DNA from 4 places in the Streptomyces sp. NPDC096105 genome. Region 2 is predicted to be linked to each of the others. Evidence: riboswitches for the same ligand, from Rfam matches in the RefSeq annotation. Region 2 holds a riboswitch; each other region holds the start of a gene.
What was found. A riboswitch is a leader RNA that binds a small molecule or an ion and turns the genes downstream of it on or off. The one in region 2 is predicted to bind cobalamin.
Positions count from the first base shown of each region.

Region 1 (7,266 bases), on a different contig from region 2:
GGCTTCTTCGCGGTGCCGTACACGATCCTGGTGTACCCGCTGATCTTCACCTTCCTGCCCCGGCTGTGGTCGGTGTCGCACAAGCACGGCTATGTGACGACGTCCGACTTCGTGCGCGGGCGGTTCGGCTCGAAGGGGCTGTCGCTGGCCGTCGCGCTGACCGGCATCCTGGCGACGATGCCGTACATCGCGCTGCAACTGGTGGGCATCCAGGCCGTCCTGGACGTGATGGGCGTCGGCGGCGGCGAGCACACCAACTGGTTCGTCAAGGACCTGCCGCTGCTCATCGCGTTCGGTGTGCTCGCCGCGTACACCTACTCGTCCGGGCTGCGGGCGCCCGCGCTGATCGCGTTCGTCAAGGACACGCTGATCTACCTGGTCATCGCGGTGGCGATCATCTACATCCCGATCAAGCTGGGCGGGTTCGACGAGATCTTCGCCTCCGCGCAGGAGGCGTACAGCGAGACCAACCCGGCCACGGGCGCGCCGCGCGGCTCGCTGGTGCCGGGCGAGGCCGGCCAGTGGACGTACGCCACGCTGGCGCTGGGCTCGGCGCTCGCGCTGTTCATGTACCCGCACTCGATCACCGCGACGCTGTCCTCCAAGAGCCGTGAGGTGATCCGCCGCAACACCACGATCCTGCCGCTGTACTCGCTGATGCTGGGCCTGCTGGCGCTGCTCGGCTTCATGGCGATCGCGGCCGGGGTGAAGGTGCAGAACGGCCAGCTGGCCATCCCGCAGCTGTTCGAGACCATGTTCCCGGACTGGTTCGCCGGTGTGGCCTTCGCGGCGATCGGCATCGGCGCGCTGGTGCCGGCGGCGATCATGTCGATCGCGGCGGCGAACCTGTTCACCCGCAACATCTACAAGGACTTCATCAAGCCGGACGCGACGCCCAGGCAGGAGACCGCCGTCTCCAAGGTCGTGTCGCTGCTGGTGAAGGTGGGCGCGCTGGCCTTCGTGCTGACCATGGACAAGACGGTCGCCATCAACTTCCAGCTGCTGGGCGGGATCTGGATCCTGCAGACCTTCCCGGCGCTGGTGGGCGGCCTGTTCACCCGGTGGTTCCACCGCTGGGCGCTGATCGGCGGCTGGGCGGTCGGCATGATCTACGGCACGGTCGCCGCGTACGGGGTGGCGTCGCCGACGCAGAAGCACTTCGGCGGCTCCGCCAAGGAGATCCCGGGCATCGGGGAGATCGGCTACATCGGTCTCACCGCCTTCGTGATCAACGTGCTGGTCACGGTCGTCCTGACCTTCGTCATGCGGGCGGTCAAGGCGCCCGAGGGCGTCGACGAGACCCAGCCGCAGGACTACACGGCGGACGCCGGCGACCCGGGCGTGAAGGTGGAGCTCCCGCCGGCCACGGCGGGCAGCGCGCACTGACGCGGCAGGGCAGAGGGCAGCGGGCCGCCGGTGGAGAACCGGCGGCCCGCTGTCGTCCCCGTGCGGCAGACTCCCCCGCATGGACATCGTCACCCGGCCGGTGGCGCCCGGCGAGCACGCGGAACTCGGTGAGATCACCGCGCAGGCCCATCTCGGCGACGGCCTGCTGGACTTCGGGGAGAGCGACGCCTACCTCGGCGAGCTGCGGGACGTGGCGAAGCGCGCGGCGGCCGCCGAGGTGCTGGTCGCCGTGGAGCACGGCACGCTGCTGGGCGGGGTGACCTTCGTGCCGGGCCCCGGACCGATGGCCGACACCGCGGAGCCCGGCGAGGCGGAGATACGGATGCTGGCGGTGTCCCGCGCCCACCGCGGCCGGGGCGCCGGCGAGGCCCTGGTGCGGGCCTGCGTCGACCGGGCGCGGGCGCTCGGGTGCGCGCGGATGGTGCTGTCCACCCAGCACACCATGCACGCCGCGCACCGGGTGTACGAACGGCTGGGCTTCACGCGCGCCCCCCGGCGGGACTGGAACCCGCTGCCGGAGCTGGACGACATCATGCTGCTCGTCCACGAGCTGACGCTCTGACGGCTCCGCCCGGCCCTTCCGCCCGGCACCACCATAACCCCTGCGCGACACAACATATGGGTCCGCCGGCGACGCCCGGCACAAGATGTATGCTCATGCTCGCTGTCGCCGCAGGGGAATCCGGTGCGAATCCGGAACTGTCCCGCAACGGTGTACCCATGCCTGCCCACGGGCGCGCACGGGAGTCAAGTCCGAGGACCTGCCGACAGTGCGCCCGGCCCTTCCGGTCCGGGTGCCCTGACGTCCGGGCCTCGTGGAATGGGCCGGTGGACGCGACGCCGCGTGCGCTCGTGTGCTGCCCCCTGCTCCTTTCGAGGCCCCGTGCCGAGCGAGGGAGAGCCCCACGTGACCATCGCGCCAGCCGATCCGGCTTCAGCGACCGGCGTGACCGAGAAGAGCGACGGCCCCGGGGCCGCGCTGCTGCGGACCCTGACGGAGCTGACCGCCGACCTGCCCGACGCCGACCCCGGCCGGGTGGCCGCCGCCGCGCTGCGCGGCCGGTCCGCCGCCGCCGACGAGACGGAGCTGCGGGACCTGGCCACCGAGGCGGCGGCCGGACTGATCTCCGAGGACCCCGCCTACTCCCGGCTCGCCGCCCGGCTGCTGACCCTCGGCATCCGCGCCGAGGCCGCCTCGCAGGGCGTCACCTCGTTCACCGGGTCGGTGGCCGCCGGGCACCGGGAGGGCCTGATCAGCGACCGGACCGCCGCCTTCGTCCGGCTGCACGCGGCCCGTCTGGACGCGCTGATCGACGCCGGCGCCGACGACCGCTTCGGCTACTTCGGGCTGCGCACCCTGCACAGCCGCTACCTGCTGCGCCACCCGGTCACCCGCAAGGTCGTCGAGACGCCCCAGCACTTCCTGCTGCGGGTCGCCTGCGGTCTCGCCGAGGACGACGGCGTGCGGGCGCTGGAGGAGGTCGCCGCGCTGTACGGGCTGATGAGCCGGCTGGACTACCTGCCCTCCTCCCCCACGCTGTTCAACTCCGGCACCCGCCACCCGCAGATGTCGTCCTGCTACCTCCTCGACTCCCCCAAGGACGAGCTGGACTCCCTCTACGAGCGCTACCACCAGGTCGCCCGCCTCTCGAAGCACGCCGGCGGCATCGGCCTGTCCTTCTCCCGCGTCCGCGCCCGGGGTTCGCTGATCCGCGGCACCAACGGGCACTCCAACGGCATCGTGCCGTTCCTGAAGACGCTGGACGCCTCCGTCGCCGCCGTGAACCAGGGCGGCCGGCGCAAGGGCGCCGCCGCGGTCTACCTGGAGACCTGGCACGCGGACATCGAGGAGTTCCTGGAGCTGCGCGACAACACCGGTGAGGACGCCCGCCGTACGCACAACCTGAACCTGGCGCACTGGGTGCCGGACGAGTTCATGCGCCGGGTCGCCGACGACGCGGCGTGGTCGCTGTTCTCCCCGGCCGACGTGCCCGAGCTGGCCGACCTGTGGGGCGAGGAGTTCGACACGGCCTACCGCGCCGCCGAGGCCGAGGGCCTGGCCCGCAGGACGCTCCCGGCCCGCGAGCTGTACGGCCGGATGATGCGCACCCTCGCGCAGACCGGCAACGGCTGGATGACCTTCAAGGACACCGCCAACCGCACCGCCAACCAGACCGCCGAGCCGGGCCACGTCGTCCACTCCTCGAATCTGTGCACGGAGATCCTGGAGGTCACCGACGACGGGGAGACGGCGGTCTGCAACCTGGGCTCGGTCAACCTCGCGGCCTTCGCCGACGGGGACGGCATGGACTGGGAGCGCCTGGACGCCGCGGTCCGCACCGCCGTGACGTTCCTGGACCGGGTGGTCGACATCAACTTCTACCCGACCGAGCAGGCGTCCCGGTCCAACAGCCGCTGGCGCCCGGTGGGTCTGGGCGTGATGGGGCTGCAGGACGTGTTCTTCCGGCTGCGGATGCCCTTCGACTCCCCCGAGGCGAAGGCGCTCTCCACGAGGATCGCCGAGCGGATCATGCTCGCCGCGTACGAGACGTCCGCCGAGCTGGCCGAGCGGCACGGCCCGCTGCCCGCCTGGGAGAAGACCCGTACCGCCCGGGGCGTGCTGCACCCCGACCACTACGACGTCGCCCTGGCCTGGCCGGAGCGCTGGGAGGCGCTGCGGAGCCGGATCGCCACGACGGGCATGCGCAACGCGCTGCTGCTGGCGATCGCGCCCACCGCGACCATCGCGTCCATCGCCGGCGTGTACGAGTGCATCGAGCCGCAGGTGTCCAACCTGTTCAAGCGCGAGACGCTGTCCGGGGAGTTCCTCCAGGTCAACTCGTACCTGGTGGAGGACCTCAAGCGGCTCGGCGTGTGGGACGCGCGCACCCGGGAGGCGCTGCGCGAGGCGAACGGCTCGGTGCAGGACTTCGGGTGGATCCCCGAGGACGTGCGGCGGCTGTACCGCACGGCGTGGGAGATCCCGCAGCGCGGCCTGATCGACATGGCCGCCGCCCGCACCCCGTTCCTCGACCAGGCGCAGTCGCTCAACCTGTTCCTGGAGACGCCGACCATCGGGAAGCTCTCCTCGATGTACGCCTACGCCTGGAAGCAGGGGCTGAAGACCACCTACTACCTGCGCTCCCGCCCGGCGACCCGGATCGCCCGCGCGGCCCGCGCCGCCGTCCCCGTCCAGCAGCCGGCCGGCCCCGAGGCCGTCGCCTGCTCCCTCGAGAACCCCGAATCCTGCGAGGCCTGCCAGTGACCACCAGCGCGACCAAGAACCTGCTCGACCCCGGCTTCGAGCTGACCCTGCGCCCCATGCGCTACCCCGACTTCTACGAGCGCTACCGGGACGCGATCAAGAACACCTGGCACGTCGAGGAGGTGGACCTGCACTCGGACGTCGCCGACCTGGCGAAGCTGACACCGGAGGAGCAGCACCTGATCGGCCGGCTCGTGGCGTTCTTCGCGACCGGCGACTCGATCGTGGCGAACAACCTGGTGCTGACGCTGTACAAGCACATCAACTCGCCCGAGGCGCGGCTGTACCTGTCGCGGCAGCTGTTCGAGGAGGCCGTGCACGTCCAGTTCTACCTGACGCTGCTGGACACCTACCTGCCCGATCCGGACGACCGGGCGGCGGCCTTCGCGGCCGTGGAGAACATCCCGTCCATCCGGGAGAAGGCCCAGTTCTGCTTCAGGTGGATGGACTCGGTGGAGGAGATCGACCGGCTGGAGACGCGGGCCGACCGGCGCCGCTTCCTGCTCAACCTGATCTGCTTCGCCGCGTGCATCGAGGGCCTGTTCTTCTACGGCGCCTTCGCCTACGTCTACTGGTTCCGCAGCCGGGGTCTGCTGCACGGCCTGGCGACCGGCACCAACTGGGTGTTCCGCGACGAGACGATGCACATGTCGTTCGCGTTCGACGTGGTGGACACCGTGCGCAAGGAGGAGCCGGAGCTGTTCGACGAGGAGCTCGGCCGGCAGGTCACCGACATGCTGCGCGAGGCGGTCGAGGCGGAACTGCAGTTCGCGCGGGACCTGTGCGGCGACGGCCTGCCCGGCATGAACACCGAGTCGATGCGGCAGTACCTGGAGTGCGTCGCCGACCAGCGGCTGGTGCGGCTGGGCTTCGCTCCGGTGTACGGCTCGGAGAACCCGTTCTCCTTCATGGAGCTGCAGGGCGTCCAGGAGCTGACCAACTTCTTCGAGCGCCGTCCGTCCGCGTACCAGGTCGCCGTGGAGGGCACGGTCGACCTGGACGAGGACTTCTAGGGCCCTGGCGCCGGGCCCGGGGACTTCCGGGGCCCGGGGACCGGGCCGGGTGTCTCCTCACGCCGCCCGAGCGGTGCGGCGGGAGGAGGTCCCGTGCGCCGGACGGGCGGCGGCCGGCGGGGCGGGGATCTCGGCGGCCGCCGTGGCCGCGGCCCGGCGGATCTGCCGGTCCAGGCGGCGGTCGCGCAGGATGCCGATCACGGCGGGCGCGGTCATGAGGACGAACAGGCCGAGAACGGCCACCATCGAGATCAGTGCTTCCCTCTGCGTCGTGTTCATGGACACCACTGTCGCGCCGGACACTCCTGACCGGGAGTGGCAGGACTGCCGTACACCCTCGATTTACTGCCAGTCGTGCGGCACACTGGAGGCATGCTCCGGAATGTGGCGGCCGTCCTCCTCGACGGCGTGAACCCCTTCGAACTCGGCGTGGTCTGCGAGGTGTTCGGCATCGACCGCAGCGACGACGGGCTGCCGGTCTACGACTTCGCCGTCGCCTCGGCGGACGGGCCGTCGGTGCGCGCCAGTACGGGCTTCTCCCTCCAGGTCGAGCACGGTCTGGAGCGCCTGGAGACGGCGGACCTGATCACCGTGCCGGCCGGCGCCTCCTACGTGACGCGGGAGTTCCCGCCCGAGCTGCTGGACGCCCTGCGCCGGGGCGTCGACCGGGGCGCGCGGGTGCTCAGCGTGTGCTCGGGGGTGTTCGTACTGGCCGCCGCCGGGCTGCTGGAGGGCCGCCGCGCCGCCGTGCACTGGAAGCACGCGGAGGAGCTGAGCCGCAGGCACCCCCATCTGACGGCGGAGCCCGACGTGCTCTACGTCGACGAGGACCCGGTGTTCACCTCGGCGGGCACCGCCGCGGGCATCGACGCCTGCCTGCACCTGGTGCGCAAGGAGCAGGGGCCCGAGGTGGCCAACCGGATCGCCCGGCGGATGGTGGTGCCCCCGCACCGCGACGGCGGGCAGGCCCAGTACATCGAGCGCCCGCTGCCGCAGTCCGGGGGCGACTCCGTCGCCGGGGTGCTGGGGTGGATGGAGCGGCACCTCGACGAGGAGGTCACCGTCGAGCAGCTCGCCGCCCGCGCCCACATGTCCCCGCGCACCTTCGCCCGCCGCTTCCAGCAGGAGACCGGCACCACGCCCTACCGCTGGATCCTGGGCCAGCGGGTGCTGCTGGCCCAGCACCTGCTGGAGCGGACGGACGAGACGGTGGACGCGATCGCCGGCCGTACCGGCTTCGGCAACGCGGCCGCCCTGCGCCACCACTTCGTGCGCGTGGTGGGAACCACGCCGCAGTCCTACCGGCGCGCGTTCAGGGGCCCGGAGGCCGCCTGAACGCGCGCCGCACGGCCGGTCAGCGGGGCAGCACCCGCAGCATCAGCCGGCGGGGCCGCAGCGTGATGCCGATGCGCGGCCGGGCGTCGGAGCCGGCGGCGTGCTCGAAGCGGCACGCGTCGGCGACCACGGCGGTGATGAGCGTGAGCTCCGCCATGGAGAAGTGGTCGCTGGGGCACTTGCGGTTGCCCACGCTGAACGGGCTCATCGCGTACTTGGGCACGTCCTTGGACCGCTCCGGGAGCC
Region 1 is NZ_JBIWGC010000003.1:170,135-177,400, forward strand. It holds gene mctP (monocarboxylate uptake permease MctP) at 1-1,386, shown strand, start outside; gene ACIQ8B_RS06290 (GNAT family N-acetyltransferase) at 1,466-1,969, shown strand; cobalamin riboswitch at 2,052-2,191, shown strand; gene ACIQ8B_RS06295 (ribonucleoside-diphosphate reductase subunit alpha) at 2,315-4,672, shown strand; gene ACIQ8B_RS06300 (ribonucleotide-diphosphate reductase subunit beta) at 4,729-5,685, shown strand; gene ACIQ8B_RS06305 (hypothetical protein) at 5,743-5,964, opposite strand; gene ACIQ8B_RS06310 (GlxA family transcriptional regulator) at 6,058-7,020, shown strand; gene ACIQ8B_RS06315 (cytochrome P450) at 7,040-7,266, opposite strand, start outside.
Region 1: linked by a shared signal. The riboswitch ahead of ACIQ8B_RS06295 (ribonucleoside-diphosphate reductase subunit alpha) and the one ahead of ACIQ8B_RS18940 (hypothetical protein) in region 2 are both predicted to bind cobalamin.

Region 2 (7,266 bases):
TGCGCTGTACACCGGGCCGTTGAAATAGGGCTCGGCGAACAACCGCCCCTTCAGATCCCGACCGGACGCCTCCGCCAGCGCCGCGTCGAGTTCGCCCTCGTCACGGACCAGCCACACGTTCTGGCTCCCGGTGCCCGCCGTGTCCTTGAGCACGAGCGGCAGTCCCGCCTCCTTGAGCAGCAGCCCGCGTGCCTCGCGGTCCGGCTCGGCGCTTTCGACGGCCCTTGCGCGGGTGAGGCCCGCGTCGTGCAGTCTGTTGCGTACGGCGGCCTTGTCCCGGGTCAGTCGCAGGACGGCTGGATCGAGACCGGGCAGGCCGAGGCGTTCGGTGAGGGCGGCGCCGGCCAGGGTCCAGGTGTCGGTGGAACTGATCAGGCCGCGCAGTCCCGGGGTGCGCCGGAGCAGATCGGCGGTTCGTTCCACGTCGAAGGTATCGGTCACGACGACGTCGAGGGCGTCGGCGGGCAACCGGTCCAGTTCGTAGGCGTAGTAGGCGGGGTCCCGGGTGAGGAGCAGCAGGCGCTCGCCGAGCCGGTCGGCGGCGCGGACCAGATGGCCGAGGCCGAAGGTCAGCGACTCCAGGCAGGCCACGGTCATGCCGCCCGCTCCTTCCAGTGGGCCGGGCAGGGAGTGCGCTGCCACGTCATCCTCGACCAGGGCATGGTCATCTCCTCCGGAGTGCGGACCTCGAGGGGTTTCAGCGCGGCCGGATCCAGGGCCTCGGCGTGCCGGGCGAACACGCGCTCCACGTAGCGGTGTCCGGTGTCGGCCCCTATCACCAGGTGCAGTCCGTCGGGGTGACGGCGGGCCTCGTACGTCGCCGTCAGATAGCCGGCACCGGTGGACAGCCCGGCGAACACCGCGTGTTCGCGCAGCAGGGCGACCGCGCCGGACATGGCGTGGGTGAAATCCAGCCAGTGCACGGTGTCGTAGAGGTGGTGGCGGACGTTGTCGAAGACGATCGACGAGCCGATGCCGGCGATGATCGCCTCGGGATCGTGGTGGTCCTGGCTGCCGAAGGTGACGCTGCCGAAGGGCTGGACGCCGACCAGACGCACCGAGGGGTCCGTGACGCGCAGGCGCTCCACGATGCCACCGGTCGAGGCTCCGGAACCCACCCCGCCGACGACGGTCAGCGGTACGGCCGGGAACTCCGCCGCGATCCGGTCGGCGACCTCTTGGTAGCCGAGGTAGTGGACGTCGTCGTGGTACTGGCGCATCCAGTGGTGTCCGGGCTCCTCGGCGAGAATCTCGCGCACCCGCCGCACCCTCAGTTCCTGGTCGAGCTTCAGGTTCCGCGACGGTCTGACCTGCTCCACCGTGGCGCCGAGGATCTCCAGTTGGGCGAGGGTGGTGGCGTCGACGGTGGTGGACGCGACGATGTGGCACCGCATGCCGTACCGGTGGCAGGCCAGTGCGAGGGCGTAGGCGTAGATGCCGCTGGAACTGTCGATCAGGGTCTGGCCCGGACGGACCGTGCCCCGCTCCAGCAGATGGCGGACGGCGGCCAGGGCCGAGTAGATCTTCATCGACTCGAACCGCAGCAGGACCAGGCCGTCGGTGAGCCGGACGAGGTCCGGGACTTTCAGAGCGTCGGCGATGTGGGGGTGGATCACCCGTAGCCTCCTTGGGCGAAGGTGCACTGGTGGCCGAGCGAGCGGAAGAACGCGGAGAGTTCGGACTTGACCTCGGCCCGTGGGCGTGAGGCGAAGAGGAAGCCGGCCAGGCAGCCGGTGTGGGCGACGAAGACGCCGTCGGCGCCGAACCGCTCACGATGGGCCTGCAGACTGCCGAAGGTCGCCTTGGGCAGCACCTCCTGGGACAACGCGGCACTGGTCGTCGCGGCACGGGCGACGGCGGCCGGGTCACCCGAGTCGAAGCCCTTCAGCAGATCGGTCAGACACCGCTGGTACTCCTCACCGCGGCGCCGGTAGTGGTCCAGCAGCAGGGGAGTGACGGCGGCGGTGTCCACCGTGCCGGGTTCCGTGACGTAGGCGGTGTGGAAGCCGATGCCCGGGCCCAGCCGCCGCACCACCCGGTGCCGGCCGCTGAGGTACAAGGCGAACTCGTCGAGGAAGACGCTGTCGGCGCGCTCGATGCCCGCCAGGACGCCGAGGACCACGTCCGTGTCGTACGGCAGGGAGAAGACGCGGAACAGGCAGCGCAGCGTCGCCACGATGTCCGCCGTGGAACTGGCCATCCCCACGCCCACCGGCAGTTCGGAGTGGGTGCGCCAGTCGCCCGGGGGCAGGGCGAGGCCGTAGTGGTCCAGGAAGAGCCGCACCGCTTTTGCCGACTTCTCACCCAGCGCCGGCGGACGCGGCGAGCCGGCCGTCGTCCTCGGTGTGAAGTACACCCAGGAGTGACGGTCGACGGGAAAGGACACCACCGCGATCTCAGGATCGGTGCCCGCTCGCAACGGGCCCTGGTACAGCTCGCCCAGAGTGCCGTGGCAGACACCGGACACCGTGCCGCCGGACACGTCCGGTTCCTGGAGGACGCCCGCGACGGGTCCGGGCATCGTCGGCCCCGGTCCGTCGGACGACACGCCGGCCCAGGGTCGGTACGGCCGACGCGAACAGGCTGGGTCCCGCACATCATCCTCCTCCGTACCGGGCCTTGCACACCGACAGGGAAGGAGGCTCGGCCACACGCACGACGTACGACCGCCCATACCGCCGACCCAGTCCACGAGGTCACGCGCACAGCCCGCGGGACGCGGGCGCAGTGGCAGGTCTTCGGACTCGCGGGCACGTCCGCCGAAAGGGCGGACACCTACCGGCCGTCTCTTCCCCGGCCCTGACGCGGGCCCAGTGACATCGACGGCTTTCGTTCCCACTCACCGCTGCGGGACAGCCCCGGATTCGCACCGGGTTCCCTCTTGCGTCGCGCCACCGGGCGTCCGGGCGGACGGGAGGCGCGAACCGACTGCGTGTATCAGCGTAGAGGCGCTCGTATTCCTGCGACAGTGGGGCTTCGGCGGTTGTCCTGAATGTGGAGGGGAGGCGGAAACCAGGTGTGTCCCGTGCAGTTCTCGTGGTGGCTCTGGCCGGATAACGTCTCCGGGGATCACTCCCTCATCGGCCAGACTTGTCACCTCACGCCACATGCGCACCGCTGCTGCGGTGGCCCGTGCCGGGGAGGCCCCTGATGACGTCAGACGTGAGGCCGGACGAGGACGGGGCGGCGTCGCCGCCCGGACGGCGACGGCCTCCCGGGGACCGCGTCGCGTTGCGCGGCGACCTGCGGGCCGCCCTGCCCGACGCCGGCGCGGCGGTGGGGGTCACGGCGCTGGTGTTCGCCCTGCTGTGGGCGCGCATGGACTCGGGTGCTTCGGACACGGTCGCGGTCATGCCGTTCATGGACGATCCCGGCACCTACTGGATGTACCTGCTCAGTCAGGCGTTCGGCTGGTCCGCCCTGCTGTGGGCGTGGGGCACGGTCATGCTCGGTCTGCTGCTGTCGGGGCCGCGCCCCGCCCGCCTGCCGGTCTCCCGGCAGGTGCTGGAGCGCTGGCACCGCACCACGAGCCTGACGACCACGGCGCTGATGTTCGCGCACGCGCTGATGTTCGCCGCCGAACTCGTGCGCTACGAGACGGAGGTGGACTGGGCGGAGCGGTTGTGGGTGGCCTTCGCGGACACCTTCGTGCCGGGCTGGTACGACTCCGGGACCGGCCGCATCGCCATCCCGATCGGTCAGGGAGCCCTGTACCTGGCGATCCCGCTGGGGCTGCTGTTCTACGTCCGGCACCGCATCGGGGCGAGCACCTGGCGCCGGCTGCACCGGTTCGTGATCGTCGTGTACGTGCTGAGCGTGTGGCACACGCTGCTGTACGGGACCAACGTCTGGTACGGGGAGTGGCCGCGCACCGTTCTGTGGCTGCTGCAGCTGCCGGTCGCGGTGCTGTTGTTGCTCCGTCTGCTGCGGCCGGCCCGGCGGGCCGAACGGCTGGGTCCACCCGGCGGGGGCGCGGCCCGGCCGGGCTGGTGGGTACGGGCGGCGGGACGGGTCGCCGTCGCGGCCGTCGTCGTCGGGCTCGTCGTCGTGGCGGTGTCCGGCCGTGACGGCGGACGGGACCGTCCGGTCCACCCGCCCGCGACGGCCCCCCACGCCCAGGAGACGGACTGACGGCCGGTACCGGGCGGGCCGGACGGCGTCCCGGGATGGGATGACGGCCGGCGACAGGGCGACGGCGGAACGAGGAAGCCGGTGTGCATCCGGCGCGGTCCCGCCACTTTCGCCGGTCTGCGGGAACGAGCCGATGGTCGTGGCCGGCGGCAGCCCGAGGTGGGCGCGCTGGGCGGCGGCACGCTCCGCGTAGGACTGGGAACGGCGCGCGTCGGCCCCGGTGACCGCGGAGGCGCGGGCGCGGACGGCCGGATCGCGGGTGACGGGGGAGTCGGCACGAGAGACGAGGTCGGCACGGTTCGCCGCCAGGTCGGCGGCGATGGCGTCGGTGCCCCGGGCGAGACCCCTGGCGAGGGCGACGACCTCGGAGGTCTTCTGCCTGGCGAAGGCGAACCAGCTGCTGCGGGCAGCCTACGGGCAGTCGGCCCGTCAGGAACGCGGACGTCCGTGATCCGGGCGGTGACCCATGTCACGTACCCCGAACGGCGCCAGGACCCCGCCGCCTTGGGCCAGTGCTTGACGAACGGCAGGGTCGGGGCAGGCGTCGGCAGTGGGGTGCTGGGGACCACGTTGTGGCGCGCTCGGTGACGATGTCGAGGAAATGGCGGCGGATTTCAGCGGTGCGCAAGGCGGGGCTCCGAAGGCTCACAGGGGGAGCGGGGCGAGGGAACGGGCGGGGTGGCGCGGGCCGAGGAAGACGACGATGCCCTTGCCGTCGGGGGAGGGGTGGGTGGCCTGCGTCCAGCCGTGGCGGCGGTAGAAGGCCATGGCCCGCCCGTTCCGGACCGAGGTGAGCAGCCATGCCCGCCCCTCGGGCGCGTCTGCGGTCACCGCTTCGAGGAGGCGGGTGGCGAGGCCGGTGCCGCGGGCGGTGGGCCGGACGGCGAGCTCGTCGATCTCCCGGGCCCCGCACAACCAGGCGGCGGTGCGGTCGTTGCCGAGGCCGGCGGCCGCCTGGGGATAACAGCGGTCGGTGGGGAAGGGGGCCGGAGTGGTCCACGCGGTGGCGAAGCCGACGACCTCCCCGTCGCGCACGGCGGTCGCGGCGGTGAACCCGGCACGCCGTACGTTCGCCGGCAGCCGGGAGACGAACTCGTTTGCCTGCGTCTCGTCCTCGTGCCAGGGCGGGGCGCAGAAGGCGCCGACGTACACCGAACGCAGTGACTCGGTGTGCGTGAGCATCCCGGCGTCCCGGTGCACACGGATGTCGGTGGTCATCAGGCGGCCACCGTCTTCCCCATGACGACGGGACGCAGTGCGGCGTACTCCAGCGGTGGCGGCGCGGCGCCCGCCCGTACGAGAAGGCCGCCGACGGGGGCGGTCATCGCGCCGTTGCCGATGCACAGCCGCAGCGGCGGCACCCGCAGTCCGACGCCCGCCGCCAGACAGTGCTCCTCGGCCGGCGGCCGCACCCGCGAGTTCGCGGCGACACCGCCGACCACGACCAGGGTGCCCACGCCGTGCTCGGCGCGAGCGGTGACCGCCTCGGTGGCCGGACCGTCCGGATACGGCAGCCCGAAGACCCGTGCCGCCTTGTCGAAGCACTCCGCGACCGCGTCGTCCAGCGTGTCCTCGAAGCGTGTGGTCGGGTCCCGGACCAGGTCCGCTCCCGTCTTGTCGTAGGACGCCTCGGTGCCCGGTGCCGTCGCAGACCTCATGGCCGACCTTTCTGCCATCGATAAGTTGTTGCAAGCATTGTGCAATAAGGCCTTCGATGATGTGCGCCGAACCGGCTCCGCGCACATGGCCGCCCCCGGAGGGTGCGGCCTGGACTCCTCCGGCGCTGCCCCTGGTCCCGAGGTGCGCAGCAGTGACCTCCGCCCGGCTGTCATGGGCCACCGCGGCGAAAGTCGTCCGGGCCGGCGCCGACGGCCGGGGTGGCCCGCCGGATGCCGCACGGTCCGTCCCGCTCAAGGCCCTCGGCTGCGACGAGTCCGCCGCCGTTCGCGCCGTGGCCGACGGAACGGAGGAGCGGGCCCGCGTCCTGCGTCCAGGTGATGGAGGCGTCGGCTGGGGCTCGTCCGCCATCCGTGCCGAACGCGGCGAACAGGTCGTCGTCGCCAGGGAGTTCGCGGCAGAGAGGGGTAGGGCCGGGCGCCGCACGCGGGACCGGCCGCACCGTCGTTCATCGTGCGCCGGTCGGGGTCCCGGCGACACCGGTCCTGGGGACGTCGCCTGATCAATGATTGCCACTATTGCTGCTAGCGTGCAACTGCACATCAGTGGCAATAACGTCGGAGGATGTTGGACATGGCGGTGTACACGCTCCCGGAGCTTCCCTACGACTACTCGGAGCTCGAGCCGGTCATCAATCCGCAGATCATCGAGCTGCACCACGACAAGCACCACGCCGCGTACGTCAAGGGCGCCAACGACACGCTGGAGCAGCTCGCCGAGGCGCGGGACAAGGAGCAGTGGGCTTCGGTCAACGGCCTGGAGAAGAACCTGGCCTTCCACCTCTCCGGCCACATCCTGCACTCCATCTACTGGCACAACATGACCGGTGACGGCGGCGGCGAGCCCCTGGCCGCCGACGGTGTCGGTGACCTCGCCGACGCGATCGCCGAGTCCTTCGGCTCCTTCGCCGGATTCAAGGCACAGCTCACCAAGGCCGCCGCGACCACGCAGGGTTCGGGCTGGGGCGTCCTGGCGTACGAGCCGCTGAGCGGTCGGCTGATCGTCGAGCAGGTCTATGACCACCAGGGCAACGTCGGCCAGGGCTCCACCCCGATCCTGGTCTTCGACGCCTGGGAGCACGCCTTCTACCTCCAGTACAAGAACCAGAAGGTCGACTTCATCGACGCCATGTGGGCCGTCGTCAACTGGCAGGACGTGGCGAAGCGCTACGAGGCTGCCAAGGCCCGCACCAACGTGCTGCTGCTGAACCCCTGACCGCGGGGGCCGTATGACGTCCTGCTCGCGATCGTCTTCTCAGCCTTCACCTGCAGGCGGCACAAGGAAAGGCCTCCGGCCGGGACGACCCGGCCGGAGGCCTTTCCGGCGTTTCCGGGGTACACGTCCGGACGCGCTCGAACCGGCCGGCACCCATGGCGCCGTGATTCCCGTGCCCAGCCGTCGCGGGCCGAACGCGCGGTGGTCCGTCCGGGAGACCAGGTCCGCTGCCGTCGCAACTCC
Region 2 is NZ_JBIWGC010000011.1:11,451-18,716, forward strand. It holds gene ACIQ8B_RS18930 (ATP-grasp domain-containing protein) at 1-597, opposite strand, end outside; gene ACIQ8B_RS18935 (cysteine synthase family protein) at 594-1,616, opposite strand; gene ACIQ8B_RS18940 (hypothetical protein) at 1,613-2,521, opposite strand; cobalamin riboswitch at 2,730-2,896, opposite strand; gene ACIQ8B_RS18945 (ferric reductase-like transmembrane domain-containing protein) at 3,151-4,131, shown strand; partial or broken gene ACIQ8B_RS18950 (5-methyltetrahydropteroyltriglutamate--homocysteine S-methyltransferase) at 4,240-4,527, opposite strand; gene ACIQ8B_RS18955 (GNAT family N-acetyltransferase) at 4,777-5,349, opposite strand; partial or broken gene ACIQ8B_RS18960 (tRNA (adenosine(37)-N6)-threonylcarbamoyltransferase complex transferase subunit TsaD) at 5,349-5,735, opposite strand; gene ACIQ8B_RS18965 (superoxide dismutase) at 6,382-7,023, shown strand.

Region 3 (7,266 bases), on a different contig from region 2:
CTCACCGCCGGAGAGCAGGTCGAAGGGGCGGTGGGCGAGGCTCGTGGCGTCGACCGCTTCGAGCGCCGACGCGATCGCACCGGCGTCCTCGGCGGTGTCGCCGTCGAGCAGCCGCTTGTGCGGGGTGCGGCCCATGGCGACGACCTCACGCACCGAGAGGCCGAACGAGGCGCCCGTCTCCTGCACCACCGCCGCCACCGTGCGGGCCAGTCGCCGCACGGGCAGCGACCAGGCGTCGGCGCCGTCGACGGACACCCGGCCGGCCGCGGGGCGCAGGACGCGGTAGACGGCGCGCAGCAGGCTGGACTTCCCGCTGCCGTTCGGACCGACCAGGCCGATGACCTCGCCGGGGCGGGCCGTCAGGGAGACCTCCTCGACCAGCCGGTGCGCGCCGGCGGTGAGGGTGACCGTGTCGATGACGAGTTCGGTGCCGGTCATACCGCTCCCCGGTCGGTGCTCCGGCGGGCAGTGCGGCGCATCAGCCACAGGAAGAAGGGGCCGCCGCACAGGGCGGTCAGCACGCCGACGGGGATCTCCATGGGCGCCACGACGACGCGGGCGGCGATGTCCGCCCAGACGAGGAAGACCGCGCCGCCGAGGGCCGCCGTCGGCAGGACGCGCCGGTGGTCGCCGCCGACGGCGATGCGGACGATGTGCGGCACCATCAGGCCGACGAATCCGATCGGGCCGCACGCCGCCACCAGGATGCCGGTGACGAGGGAGAGCACGACGAACATGCGGGCGCGGAAGCGGGCCACGTCCAGGCCCATCGTGGTCGCGGCCTCCTCACCGGCGAGCAGGAGGTTGAGGTTGCGGGCCTGCACCATGAGGACGGCGACCCCCAGGAGCAGGGCCGCGCCGGGCAGCCGGACCGTGTCCCAGGTGACCCCGCCGAGGCCGCCCAGGGTCCAGGCGAGGACCGCGCGGGCCTCGTTGCCCCGGTCGGTGGCGAGCAGCAGCAGGTCCAGCACGGCGGTGAGCATCGCGGCGACGGCCACACCGGACAGCACCAGCCGTGCCGACGTGATGCGGCCGCCGGTGCGGGCGGTGGCGTAGACGAGCACCAGGGCGCCCAGCGCGCCCGCGAACGCGGCGACCGACAGCGACGCCGGCCCGAACAGGGTCACCCCGAACACGATCACCGACACGGCGCCCAGGGACGCCCCCGAGGAGACGCCGAGCAGGTAGGGCTCGGCGAGCGGGTTGCGGATCAGGGCCTGCAGGGCGGTGCCCACAACCGCGAGGCCCGCCCCGGCCACGGCCCCGAGGAGCACGCGCGGCGCGCGCACGTCCAGCACGATGGTCTCCCGCGCCCGCGACCAGTCCGGTTCCGTCCAGCCGGCGCCCAGCGCGTGCGTCACGATGCCCCACACCTGGCCGGGCGGCACCCGCACCGACCCGATGGCCAGACCGGCGGTGGCGGAGACCGCCAGGGTGACGGCCAGGACGACGAGGGTGACGGTGAGACCGGCCAGGCCGGCCCGCCCGTCGTCCTCGTGCCGTCGCCGTGCGGCCCGCTCGGTGCCGGTCCCCACGGCCGGGGCCGTCACGCGAAGCTCTCGGGGTGGAGGCCGCGGGCCAGGTCCTCCACCGCGTAGGCGGAGCGGACGCCCACCAGGGTGGCGGTCAGCGGCAGGACGACGAACCGCTTGTTCCTGATGGCGGGCACGTCCTCGAGAGCGGGCTGGGAGAGCAGGAACTTCTTCTTCCGTCCCACGCTGCCGGCGCCGGCGTAGTCGTAGATCGCGATGACCTCGGGCCTGCGGTCGACGACCTGTTCCCAGGAGACGTCGCCGAAGACGTCGTCGAGGTCGGCGAAGACGTTCTCGCCGCCGGCCAGCCGGATCAGTTCGGTGCCCAGGCTCTTGCCGCCCGCGGTGAAGGCGGTCCGGTCGCCGCTGTCGTAGACGAAGACGGGCACCTTCGGCGCGTCCGCGACCTTGCCGGCGGCCTTCTCGACACGGTCCGCGAGGCCGGCGACCAGCGTGTCGGCCCGCTCCGGGACGCCGAAGATCCGGCCGACGGTGCGGATCTCGTCGTAGGTGTCCCGCATCGTGACCCGTTTCCTGCCGCAGTACTCGCGGTTGAGGTGGGTGTCGATGCCGGCGTCGGCGAACGCCGTGCGGGAACGGCCCTCGTTCTCGGCGAAGGCGCTGCCGTAACCGCCGTAGACGAGGTCCGGGTCGGCCTCCAGGACCGTCTCGAACGACGGTTCCTTCCTGGCCAGTTCGGGGATCGACGCGTAGTCCTTCCTCAGCTCGGGCAGGACCGGGGAGTCGGGGAAGGCGGTGCCGACCATGTGGTCCTTCAGACCGAGGGCGAGCATCAGTTCCGCCGGGTGCTGGTGGATGGTGACGACGCGCGCGGGCGGCTTCTCGTACGTGGTCCGCACGCCGCAGTTGTCGACGGTGACGGGGAAGCCTGCGGCCGGTGCGGCCGGCGCCTTCGCGTCCTGGGCGGTGTCCCGCGACGATCCGCAGCCGGCGGTCAGCAGGGCGGCCGCGAGGGCGAGGGCGGCGGCGGCCGCCCGCACGGCGAGCCGCCCGCGGGCAGGGGTGGACAGGGCGGGACGGGACGTGCCGTCGTACACGTGAAGCCTCCTGGGGAGTCCGCGCTCCTCGGAACGGGCCCGCGACAGGCCAGTGTCCTGACTCCCGGATCGACGCTTCCCCCTGGCCTTCCCGCGCGGCGCGCAGTGGCACGTGGAAGGGGGTGCACTTCCCGGTCACAGTGGCGGGACCGTGCCGGACTCGCACCGGCTTCCTGTCTCCCGTCGCGGTGTTGATGACCCGTCGATCCTACGAGTCGGCCCCCGCGGGGCGAAAGGGCGGGGCGGGTGTCCGCACCCGCCCCGGAGCGGCGGCGCCTCGCACCGCCCGCCGGCGACCCGCGCCCGGCCGGGCGCGGAGCGCTCCCGGGGACGCCGGACGGAAGAGGTGGAGGGCGCGCGGTCCCGGGAGGCACGGTACCGGGCTCAGGCGCTGTCGTCCGGGCCCGCGCCCGGCCGGCCGGCGCGGTGCCGGGTGCCGGGGAGCATCTCCTGGACCTTCGCCTTCAGGCCCTGCCGCACCATCGAGCCGCGGTCGCTGTCGCCCTTGAGGATCGCGGCGGCCGCCGCCTCGATTTGGTCCAGGGACGCGTGCGGCGGGATCGGCGGCACCGCCGGGTCGGTGCGGAAGTCGATGACGAACGGCCGGTCCGCGGCGAGCGCCCGGTCCCACGCGGCCTCGACCTGCTTCGGCTTCTCCACCCGGACCCCGTCCAGGCCCATGCGCCGGGCGATGTCCGCGTACGGCAGGTCCGGGATGGCTTGCGACTCCTCGAACTGCGGCGCGCCGGACATGGCCCGCATCTCCCAGGTGACCTGGTTGAGGTCGCCGTTGTTCAGCACGGCGACGATCAGCCGGGGGTCGGACCACTCGCGGTAGTACTTCGCCGCCGTGACCATCTCCATCATGCCGTTCATCTGCATGGCCCCGTCCCCGACCAGGGCGATGGCCGGCCGGTCGGGGTGGGCGAACTTCGCGCCGATGCAGTACGGCACACCGGGGCCCATCGTCGCCAGCGTCCCGGACAGTGAGCCGCGCATCCGGCCGCGCAGCCGCAGGTGCCGGGCGTACCAGTTGGCGGCCGAGCCGGAGTCGGCGGCGAGGACCACGTCGTCGGGCAGCCTGCCGTCCAGGGCGTGCACCACGTACTCCGGGTTCACCGGGTCCGCGCTCACGGCGGCGCGCCGCTGCATCACCTCCCACCAACGGGTGACGTTCTTCTCGACCTGCTCCCGCCAGGTCCGGTCCTCCTTGCGGTGCAGGCGCGGCAGCAGCCGCCGCAGGGTCTCGCGGGCGTCGCCGACCAGGTTCACCTCGTTCGGGTAGCGCAGGCCGATCATGTGCGGGTCGATGTCGATCTGCACGGCCCGCGCCTGGTCCAGCTCCGGCAGGAACTGCGTGTACGGGAAGCTGGACCCGATCATCAGCAGCGTGTCGCAGTCCCGCATCAGCTCGTACGAGGGGCGGGTGCCCAGCAGCCCGATGGAGCCGGTGACGTACGGCAGGTCGTCGGGCAGGGCGTCCTTGCCGAGCAGCGCCTTCGCCACCCCGGCGCCCAGCACGTCCGCGAGCCGCTCGACCTCCTCGCGGGCGCCGCGCGCGCCCTGCCCGATCAGCACGGCGACCTTCTCGCCCGCGTTCAGCACGTCGGCGGCCCGCTGGAGGTCCTCGTCGGCGGGGACCGGCGCGTACCGGCCCAGGCCGAGGCTGGAGGGCACCATCTTGAAGGCGTGCGTGGGCGGGCTGTAGTCCATCTCCTGCACGTCGCCCGGCAGGATGACCGCGGTGACCGTGCGCCGGGCGTACGCGGTGCGGAAGGCGCGGTCGATCAGGTTCGGCAGCTGCTCGGGGACCGTCGCCGTCTCGCAGAAGTCGGACGCGACGTCCTTGAAGAGCGCGGCGAGGTCCACCTCCTGCTGGTAGGAGCCGCCCATGGCGCTGCGGTTCGTCTGCCCGACCAGCGCCACGACCGGGACGTGGTCCAGCTTGGCGTCGTAGAGGCCGTTCAGGAGGTGGATCGCGCCGGGGCCCGAGGTGGCGGCACAGACACCCGCCTTGCCGGAGAACTTGGCGTAGCCGACGGCCTGGAAGGCGGACATCTCCTCGTGCCGCGCCTGGACGAACTTCGGCTCGTTGCCGGCGCGGCCCCAGGCGGCCAGCAGTCCGTTGATGCCGTCGCCCGCGTAGCCGAAGACATGGTCGACGTCCCAGTCGCGCAGCCGCTGGAGGATGAAGTCGGACACCTTCGTGCTGGCCATGCGGACTCCGTTTCTGCTCCCGCCGGCGGACGGCCGGTCCCCGGCGCCGGGAAAGGGGGCGCGGCGCGGCCCCGGACGTGCGGGACGCGCCACCGCGCGGGTAACCGGGCGGACGGGCGGGAAACGTCGGGGGAGGGCGGGGTGCGTGACCCGGACCGGCGGGGTTACCCGTCCGGCATGACTGACACACGGCCACTCGCATTGATCACCGGCGCGTCCAGCGGCATCGGCCTCGAGCTGGCCGGACAGTTCGCGTCGCACGGCTACGACCTCGTGGTGAACGCCGAGGACGAGGAGCTGGAGGGCGCGGCGGAGAAGCTGCGGGAGTCGGGCGCGGAGGTGCGCGCGGTGCGCGCCGACCTGCGGACCGGCGAAGGACGCTTCCTGCTTCTCGACGCGCTCGACGGCCTGACCGTCGACGTCGCCGTCCTCAACGCCGGGGTCGGTCAGGGCGGCGCCTTCGTGGACACCGACCTCACCGACGACCAGGAGGTCATCGACCTCAACGTCACCGCGACCGTGCGGCTGGCCAAGCCGCTGCTGCGGGCGATGGTGGCGCGCGGCGCGGGACGCCTCGCCTTCACCTCCTCCGTCGCCGCCCAGATGCCCGGCTCCTTCCAGCCGGTCTACAACGCCTCCAAGTCGTTCGTGCAGAGCTTCGCGCAGGCGCTGGCGGAGGAGGTGAAGGACACCGGGGTGACGGTCACCGCCTTCATGCCGGGCCCGACGGAGACGGAGTTCTTCGACCGGGCCGACATGACGGACGACACCCGCATGGGCTCCATGAAGAAGGACCCCCCGGCCCAGGTGGCCGAGCAGGCGTTCGAAGCGATCGTGAAGGGCGAGAAGAAGGCCGTCACCGGGTCGCTGATGACCAAGGCGCAGGGCCTGGCCGGGAAGGTGCTGCCCGACGGCGTGAAGGCGGCGGCCCACCGGCGGCTGGCCGAGCCGGGGACGGGCGACGGCCCGCGGGACTGATCCGGACGGCCGGGCGTTTCGGCCCGCGCACACGAGACACCCGGTGAGCGGCAGGCGCACCGAGGCGCAGGCGACGCAAGGAGGAAGCCGATGTCGAATCCGCAACAGCCCGAGCTGCGGCGCAGCGACAAGGGCGGGGGCACGCCGCAGGACAGCGGAGCCCGCAAGGCGTCCCAGCCCGGCCGGGGCGAGGGCGGGCGCGCCCACGGCACCGACCGCGGCAACAAGGGCGGCGGCCGGGGCGGCGGTACGCCCCCGGAGCAGCAGCCGGACCACCCGGCCTGAGGGGCCGCCGGCCGACGGCGGGGGCGCGCTGTGCACGAGCGGCGCCCCCGCCGTCGTGCGGTACGCGGGCGTGAACGGCGCCCGCGTACCGCCGGTTCGCGCCGCCCGACGCCCCTCGACGCCGTCCGTCCCTCAACTGCCCTTCCCTCACCGTCGGTTAGGCTGACACGGGGCGTTGCACGGGGGTGGACGGCACGGTGACGGTGACGGACGGCAAGGCGACCGCCGCGGCGGTGCTGCCCGGGGTGCTGCGCCGGCGCCTCGCGGTCGTCGCCGCCCTCGCCGCGTCGGTGGTCGTCGTGCTCGGGGTCCGGTACGCCGGTGACGACGGGCCCGGCCGGACGGACGCGCGGATCGGGGAGGCGGCGTACGGGGCCGGGGCGCCGTGGTGGCACGTCGCCTCCGCGACGGACTTCCTCGGCGACCCGGCGGGCGCGCTCCTGCTGCTCACGGCCGGTGTCATCGGCTGCCTGACGGCCCGCCGTCCCCGCGCCGCCGTGCTGCTCCTCGCCGGACCCGGGCTGGCCGTCGGGGTCACGCGGCTGCTCAAGCCACTGGCCGCCCGCACCATCCACGGCGACGAGAACCTGGCCTACCCGAGCGGGCACACCGCCTTCCTCACCGCCCTGGCCCTCACCCTGGCGCTGCTCGCGGCGGGGCGGCACGGGCTCGGGCAAGCCGCCGGAACCGCCCTCGCGCTGGGCGCCGCCTTCGCCGCCGGAGCCGTCATGGGCTGGGCGCAGGTCGCCACCGGGGCGCACTACGCGACCGACACCGTGGGCGGTTGCTGCACCGCCCTGGCGGTGGTGCCGGCGGCGGCGTGGGGAATCGACCGTACGGCCGACTCCCTGCGCCGCCGCGCGCGTTGACGGCTTGCCTCACGCCCTCCGCCGGAACACCGGCCGTACCGGCCTGCCCCCCAGCCACGGTGTCGGGTCACCCGCGTCCAGCGCCTTGCGGTAGACCGCGCACGCCTGGCCGACCACGTCCACCGTGCGGTCGATGTCGGACTCCTCCAGCGCGCTGCTCACCACGAACGACGGGGCGAGCACCCCGCCCGTCAGCAGGCGGCGCAGGAACAGCGTCCGGTACTCCTGCGACGGCCGTCCCCGCGCGTCGAGCGTCGCGAAGACCAGGTTGCTCGCGCGGCCCCGGACGACCACGTGCCCGGCGACGCCCATCGCGGCCGCCGCGTC
Region 3 is NZ_JBIWGC010000021.1:80,211-87,476, forward strand. It holds gene ACIQ8B_RS26775 (ABC transporter ATP-binding protein) at 1-438, opposite strand, end outside; gene ACIQ8B_RS26780 (FecCD family ABC transporter permease) at 435-1,550, opposite strand; gene ACIQ8B_RS26785 (ABC transporter substrate-binding protein) at 1,547-2,590, opposite strand; cobalamin riboswitch at 2,620-2,808, opposite strand; gene ACIQ8B_RS26790 (thiamine pyrophosphate-requiring protein) at 2,975-4,807, opposite strand; gene ACIQ8B_RS26795 (SDR family oxidoreductase) at 4,985-5,785, shown strand; gene ACIQ8B_RS26800 (hypothetical protein) at 5,876-6,070, shown strand; gene ACIQ8B_RS26805 (phosphatase PAP2 family protein) at 6,256-6,939, shown strand; gene ACIQ8B_RS26810 (glutamate-1-semialdehyde 2,1-aminomutase) at 6,949-7,266, opposite strand, start outside.
Region 3: linked by a shared signal. The riboswitch ahead of ACIQ8B_RS26785 (ABC transporter substrate-binding protein) and the one ahead of ACIQ8B_RS18940 (hypothetical protein) in region 2 are both predicted to bind cobalamin.

Region 4 (7,266 bases), on a different contig from region 2:
CCCTACGCCGAGATACCCGTCGGAGGCTTCCTGCTGGGCACGGCGGTCCCGGCGGGGAGCGGTGAACAGCGGTGAAGCGCGGCCGGCGGACAAAACGCCGTACGTCGCGACACCGCGTACAGGCCCGGCCCACCCCGGACGCCACGGGGAGCAGCACCCGGGCCGGGGTGGTCCACGAGCGGCACTGGTCCCGCGAACTGCGGTACGGCGCGGCATGGTCGGCGCTGGTGCTCGAGCTGCTGTTCGTGACGGACGCGGGCATGGGCGGGCTCAGCCCGGTTCGGGCCGCACTGTGGACGGGCCTGAGCACGTTGCTGCTGGTGGTGCTGGTTCCAGCGAGGGTGAGCGTGGGGGAGGGGTGGATCGCTGCCCACGGGATCCTCAGCCGCACGTCGGTGCGCACGGACCGCCTCGTGGCCGCCGAGTGGGCCGATGGCGTCTCCTCGCGGGTGCTCCTGTGCGACGACGCGGGCGGCCGGGTGGACATCGCCGCGCGCGTGCTGACCGGCAATCCGCTGTTGTGGCACACGGTGGAGGAGGGCGTACGGCACTCCTGTGCGCGGGGAACCCTGCGCACCGGCAATGACGATCTGCGGCGCCTCACCCGTTGCATCGACACGGACACGGCCTGCGGAGTCCTCCAGGCCTCCGGCCTGGGATGAGGAAGCCGGCGACCCTTCGGCGGCGGCCCGGCGGCGCAGCGAGCGGGCCAGGCAGGCGCTGAGGGTGATCGCCGCGGCCGTCGACACCGCGAAGCCGATCCAGCGGGTCTCGAACCACAGGCCGTTCACCACGCCTAATACCACGAGGTAGCAGGCCCAGGCCAGGCCGCCGACAGCCGACCAGCGCAGATAGCGGGCACGCTGCCCCGGCACGGCGCCCAGCGTCAGGCCGAGGACGGTACGGCCGGCGGGCACGAATCGCCCCGCCACCGTCGCGGCTGGCAGCCGCCGCGCGAGATGGCGGCTCAGCCGGCCCGCGCCCGAGGCGAGTTTCACGTGCCGTTCGAGCAAGACGTCCGCTCGGGCAGAGCCACCACGGGCGAGCGCGACGACGACGAGATCGCCGAGGAACGAGGCGACCGCGACGGCGATCGCCAGCGCGATCGGTGCGCCGCCATGGTCCAGGGAGAGCAGTGCGGCGGCGATCACGAGACTGCCGCTGGGCAGAAACGGCAGCAGCGCGTCGCCGACCACGGCGGCCAGCGCGAGAGCGGTGACGAACCACGGCTCGGACACGAGGGCGCCCAGTTGGATCTGCATGCATCGATCGTATCGAATGTTCAGAGAGTAGTGAACAAAGTAAAAAACCTGATCCTCGCCGTCAGCGGATCCTTGATGCCTTCCTGACGCAGTTCTGACCTTCTCCTGGCAGCCCCTTCGCCGCCCTGGACGGCGTTGCTCTGGACAGGGGAAAGCCGCTCGCCGCGAAAGGTCCCCCACATGACCATGTCCCGACAGACCGCCGGAGCGTCCCTCACGCCGGTGAGCGCTCGTGGCCCTCGACGCTCGGTGCTCTTTTCACCCCACACGACCGGGCACGCACCCCAGGAGACGGACCCCGGTCGCTCGGCTGCGACAGCCGTCGTTCTCGCATTCCCCGTCGCCATGGCCCCGGCCACCGGAGTCGAGGCCCCGTCCACGGTCATCGCCCAGCTCGGCCGGCTCGACGACACCCAGCGGCGCCGTTTCGGACGCGGCACGCTGGCGCTGCTACCGGTCATCGTGGGCGGCCTGACCCTGGTGCTGACCGCACTGGCCGTACGCCTGCACATCGGCATACCCGAGGAGGAGCCGACCCAGATCGCCGACATCGCGCACGCCGCGGTGGGCTCCGGCTGACTGTACGGGGCCTTCCAGCTGACCAGCTCCCTCCTGCTGCTCCGCGGCGGGCAGCTCGGGGTTCCAGGCCGGCCCCGGCCTGCTGAAGACGCTGGCCGGGACCCCGAGCGCCCCGGTGTGCTGCCGCCCATCCTGAGCAGGGTGAACCGCCACCGCACGCCGTACTGGTCCGTCGTCGTCTACTTGGCCGCGGCGGCGCTCATCATCGTGGCCGCGGCGGGTGAGGAACAGGAGCTCGTGCTCTTCTGCGCAGTCGCCGTGTTCGTCAGTTTCCTCGTCGGCCTCGTCGCGATGGCCCGCTTCGCGCACCGCGAGGACAGGAGGGGGCCGGCATGGGCCGACTCCGTCGCCGCGTCGGCGGTCGGTTTCACCCTGGTGGTCAATCTGATGCGCGGCTGGCCCGTTCTCTCCCTCGCCGCGACCGTGCTCATCGCCTCCGCCCTCCACGCCCGCTCGGCCCGGCCGGGCTGGTGGGTACGGGCGGCGGGACGGGTCGCCGTCGCGGCCGTCGTCGTCGGGCTCGTCGTCGTGGCGGTGTCCGGCCGTGACGGCGGACGGGACCGTCCGGTCCACCCGCCCGCGACGGCCCCCCACGCCCAGGAGACGGACTGACGGCCGGTACCGGGCGGGCCGGACGGCGTCCCGGGATGGGATGACGGCCGGCGACAGGGCGACGGCGGAACGAGGAAGCCGGTGTGCATCCGGCGCGGTCCCGCCACTGTGACCGGCGAGCGGGTCCCGGCAGGCCACGGCCCGGCAACGGGTGGGAAGGCCGGGACGGGCATCGACCCGGGAGCCAGGAGACTCACGCGGTCGCCTCCTCGACGGACCACCGGGGCGGATCTCCCCGGAGAGAGGGACGGCGCCGCATGTCCGCACCGCCGACCGGACCGACGACGGACGACGAGAGGCCCGCAGCGGCCACCGGCACCGTGCCGTGCCGCATCGTGGTGTGCCGCGACTGCTGCTGCGGCAGCCCCAAGGTGACCGGCGTCGACCACGCGGCCCGGACCGAACGCCTGCGTGCCGCGGCACCGGTACGCGTCTCCGGCTGCCTCGACGTCTGCGAACACGCCAACGTCGTCGTCGTCCAGCCCTCCGCCGAAGGCCGGGCCGCCGGCGCCCGGCCGGTCTGGCCGGGGCTGGTCAACGACCCGGACACGACCGAGGACATCGCCGCCTGGGCACGCGCCGGCGGACCGGGCGTCGCACCCCGGCCGGACATCCTCGACCTGTACGCCATCACGCCGCCGCGACGGCGTACGGCCTCCTGACCGTACGGACGGAGAGCCGGAGGGAGGACAGGAAGCGTGCACGAAGCCCGTGCCTCAACCGCGTCCGTCACCGCCGCACTGCACGACGTGGCCGGCCTCGGCGGCTTCTTCGCCCCGCAGGTCGGCGGACGGGACGACGGCTGGCATCCGATCGCCCGTTCCTACGCGGCGGGTTTCACCGACCTCGCCGAAGCCGTCGCACGCCGCCACCGCACTCCGGAACCGCGCGTCGCCGTCTCCATCGCCCAGCTCGGTCACGCCGCCCGCCTCTGGTCACCGGCCCTGGCCTGCGTCGTCCTGCACGGGATCGTCCCCGACCTGGAGGGACTGCAGCGGGCCGGCGACGGACCGGCCCTCCGGGTGCCCCGCCCGGCCGGCTGGTACGCCGACCGGCTCGACGACGGCGGTGCCCGCGCCCTGTACCAGCAGGTGACACGACACCTGTCGGCACTGGCCGACGGACTGCGCGTCAAGGTCGCCCCGCGTCTGCTGGACGGCAACTCGGCGTCGGCGCTCGCCGGGGCGGCCCACGCCCTGCTCGCGCTCCGCCCCGCCGTACGCGGGCCGCTCACCGGCCTCACGACCGCGCTGCTCAACACCGGACGCCTGGCGGGCACCGGAGTGCTCACCGGCCCCGACCTCGCGTTCCGCCGCCGAAGCTGCTGCCTCTACTACCGCGCGCCGAACGGCTCGAAGTGCGGTGACTGCGGGCTGGCCGGTGAGGTACGCCGCCGAGCCCCGCGATGAGGTGCATCCGTTCCGGGCTGTGCCGCTCACCGGCCCAGCACCTCAGCCGCAGCCGGCCTGTCCGCCGCCTCCGTCCGCTCGGCATCCGGCCTCGCACGGCCCGCGGCACTGCACTCGTCGAGCCGGCTTCCGAGCTGCCCGCGGTCATGGTCAGCCGGCTGCCCGGCGTCCACCAGAACACCGCCGACCCCTGGAAGCGCATCGGCGGGCAGGACAACGCCTGCGCAGAGGAGGTCACCGGCCTCATAATCCAGGATTCTCTGAATTCAGGATTCGATGTACTCTCAGGGGGTGCCGACACTCGCTGCTGACATCGAGGTGCTGGCGCGGTTCGGCCGCGCCCTCGCCGACCCCATCCGCTGCCGCATCCTGCTCGCCCTCCGCCAGACTCCCGCCTACCCGGCCGACCTGGCCGACGCCCTGGGCATCTCCCGCACCCGGCTGTCGAACCACCTGGCCTGCCTGCGCGACTGCGGCCTGGTCGTCACCGTCCCCGACGGCCGACGCTCACGCTACGAACTCGCCGACGAACGCCTCGGCCACGCGCTCGACGACCTGCGGACAGCTGTCGTCGCGGTCGAGGCGGACAAGACTTGCCCGGATGCGGACGAGAAGGACTGCTGCTGAATGACCGCTCTGTCCCTCGGCCCCAGCCCGGTCCGCCGTGACACGCTCACCCGGCGCATACGCCTGCTCGTCGCCGCGACCATCGCCTACAACGTCATCGAAGCCGTGGTCGCGATCACCGCAGGCACCCTGGCCTCGTCGACCGCCCTGATCGGCTTCGGACTCGACTCCGTCATCGAGGTCTCCTCCGCCACAGCGGTCGCCTGGCAGTTCTCCGCCGGCGACCCCGCTGTCCGCGAAGCACGCGAGCAGCGCACTCTGCGGATCATCGCCGTGTCGTTCTTCGCGCTCGCGGCCTACGTCACCGTCGATGCCGCCCGCGCGCTGACCGGCACCGGCGAGGCCGGCCACTCGATTACCGGCATCGTCCTCGCCGCCCTTTCGCTGGCGATCATGCCCTTCCTGTCGGCAGCCCAACGCAAGGCCGGCCGCGAGCTCGGCTCCGCCTCCGCGGTCGCCGACTCCCAGCAGACCCTGCTGTGCACCTACCTCTCCGCCGTGCTCCTGGTCGGCCTGCTGGCCAACCTGCTGCTCGGCTGGTCCTGGGCCGACCCGATCGCCGCCCTCGTCATCGCCGCGATCGCCGTCAAGGAGGGCCGCGACGCCTGGCAGGGGAAGGGCTGCTGCGCGCCGGCCGCCCCCACCGCGCCGCCGGTGCCCGGAACGCTGATGGGCTGCGGCTGCGGCTCGGGATGCTCCTGCTGCTGAACCACTCACATCAGCGAACGCCCCGGCTCGACCTTCGAGCCGGGGCGAAGGCTCACCGTCGATCGCATGAGAGCCATGCGGATCTCCCAGCTCGCCGCCGGGGAACTGCCGGAGTCTCGAGCCGTGGACCGGACGGAGTCGGACCGGACGGCGTGCTCCAGGGCGGTGTCCTGGGGCTCCCGCCCACCGCCCAGCAGGGACCACATGCCCGGCTCCCGGATCCGGCCGGGGAAGTCGTCGCGAAGGTGGAGCAGGTACTCGCCGCGGTCGATGTCCAGCGGCACGGTCCCGTGTCCGGCCTCGGGCAGGAAGCGGAGGGCCCGCTCCGTGACGGCCGTGTCGATGTCCAGGGTGGTGACGTGACCGGCCGAACCGGCGAGTTCGGCCAGGAGGGCAGCGTCGTAGCCTCCGGAGCCGGTCTCCAGGACGCGGTGGCCGGGCTGGATCCGGGCGGCTTCCAGCGTGCCGGCCTGCAGCCAGGGTGCGGACAAGGAACTGGTGATGGTGCCGTCGCGCTGTGACGGGTGGCGACGATGTCACTGGCGTACGCAGCGGGGAAGGGGACCTCGGGGGCGAAGACGTGGCGGGGCACGGTGCGGAAGGCGCGCTCGACCGCGGCGGAGCGGATGTGGTGGCCGGCGCGGAGCTGCTCGACGAGTCGGTGGCGAAGCTCGCTCGGGTCGCCGGCTTCGGCGGCCGGTGAAGTAGGCACGGCACTCCTTCCGGGGAGGTGCGTCGGGCAGTCGGGACGTGGTGCGAAGGACGCGTCGGGAGCGGGCCGCCGTCTCGGCCTGGCGGAACGGCGGCCGGGCTCAGGCCGGGTGATCAGGGGTGTCGTCGCTCATCCGGCGCTGCAGCTCCCACAGGGTCCGGAACAGCCCTGCCTGCTGGGTGAGCTGGGCGTAGGTGCCCTCCTGCACGATCCGCCCCTCGTTCAACACCACGATCCGGTCGGCGACGGCCACGTTGGTGAGGCGGTGCGTGATCAGCAGGACGGCGCGGTCCTTGGCCAGTTCGCGCAGGCCGGCGAAGATCCGGTGCTCGGCGCGGGCGTCGAGGGCGGCCGTGGGTTCGTCCATCACCAGCAGCGACGCCTGCCGGTGGAACGCGCGGGTGAGGACAAGGCGTTGCCACTGCCCGCCGGAAAGCTGCTGCCCACCGAACCACTCGCTGGTCAGCAGGGTGTTCAGGCCGGAGCGCAGACCCGGCAGCATCTCCGCGGCGCCGGACGCCTCGCAGGCGGCGAGCAGAGCCGCGTCGCTGGTGTCGCCCTGCCCGAAGGTGATGTTGTCGCGCATCGTCAGCGGCAGGTAGGTGAACTTCTGCGGCACCAGCGCGACGTGCTCCCACGACCCCCACGGGTCCAGGTCCGCGGTGGAGGCGTGGTCCCAGGCCACGTCGCCCTCGGTGGGCAGCAGCAGTCCGCACAGCAGGCGCGAGAGGGTCGTCTTGCCGGAGCCGTTCTCCCCGACCAGCGCCACGATCTCCCCGCGCCGCACGTGCAGGGAAACGTTGCTCAGGCTGGCCTTGGGGGCGCCGTCGTAGCGGTAGGTGACGTCGCGGACCTCGAAGCGCTCCGGGGGCGCGGTCACGGGCGCGGTGCCGCGCGAGTCGGCCATGGCCTGGCCGTGGGCGTCGTCGAGGAAGTTCTGCCAGTCCTGCACGTACCAGCCGGTCCGCACCAGGCGGGCCCCGCCGTTGATGATGCCGCGCACCGAGCCGGTGGCGGTCTGGAGGGCGAAGACGGCGCCGCCGCCGGCCGCGAGGCTCATCCGCCCGGAGGCCAGGAGCCACAGCAGCGCCGCCCACACCGCGGCCGAGGCGACTCCGCCGGCCACGGCTCCGGCCAGCCCCATCCAGGCACCGGTGTTCGCGGCCTTGCGCTCGGCGGCGTTGACCGAGGCGGCCAGCCGCCGGTACCGCCCGATCAGGAACGGGCCGGCCAGGCAGGCGCGCATCTCCTCACTCGACTCCTGATAGGCCATGTGCCAGCGCAGCTTGCCCAGCATCCGGCGCCGCCCGGAGGTCTCCAGCCCGGCGAGGTAGATCACGCGTGCGGAGCGGACGTA
Region 4 is NZ_JBIWGC010000023.1:68,098-75,363, forward strand. It holds gene ACIQ8B_RS27670 (SagB family peptide dehydrogenase) at 1-75, shown strand, start outside; gene ACIQ8B_RS27675 (hypothetical protein) at 168-662, shown strand; gene ACIQ8B_RS27680 (hypothetical protein) at 999-1,349, shown strand; gene ACIQ8B_RS27685 (hypothetical protein) at 1,608-1,841, shown strand; gene ACIQ8B_RS27690 (hypothetical protein) at 1,983-2,453, shown strand; cobalamin riboswitch at 2,522-2,648, shown strand; gene ACIQ8B_RS27695 ((2Fe-2S) ferredoxin domain-containing protein) at 2,711-3,115, shown strand; gene ACIQ8B_RS27700 ((2Fe-2S)-binding protein) at 3,152-3,862, shown strand; gene ACIQ8B_RS27705 (ArsR/SmtB family transcription factor) at 4,154-4,489, shown strand; gene ACIQ8B_RS27710 (cation transporter) at 4,490-5,197, shown strand; gene ACIQ8B_RS27715 (hypothetical protein) at 5,203-5,688, opposite strand; gene ACIQ8B_RS27720 (hypothetical protein) at 5,778-5,900, shown strand; gene ACIQ8B_RS27725 (ATP-binding cassette domain-containing protein) at 6,010-7,266, opposite strand, start outside.
Region 4: linked by a shared signal. The riboswitch ahead of ACIQ8B_RS27695 ((2Fe-2S) ferredoxin domain-containing protein) and the one ahead of ACIQ8B_RS18940 (hypothetical protein) in region 2 are both predicted to bind cobalamin.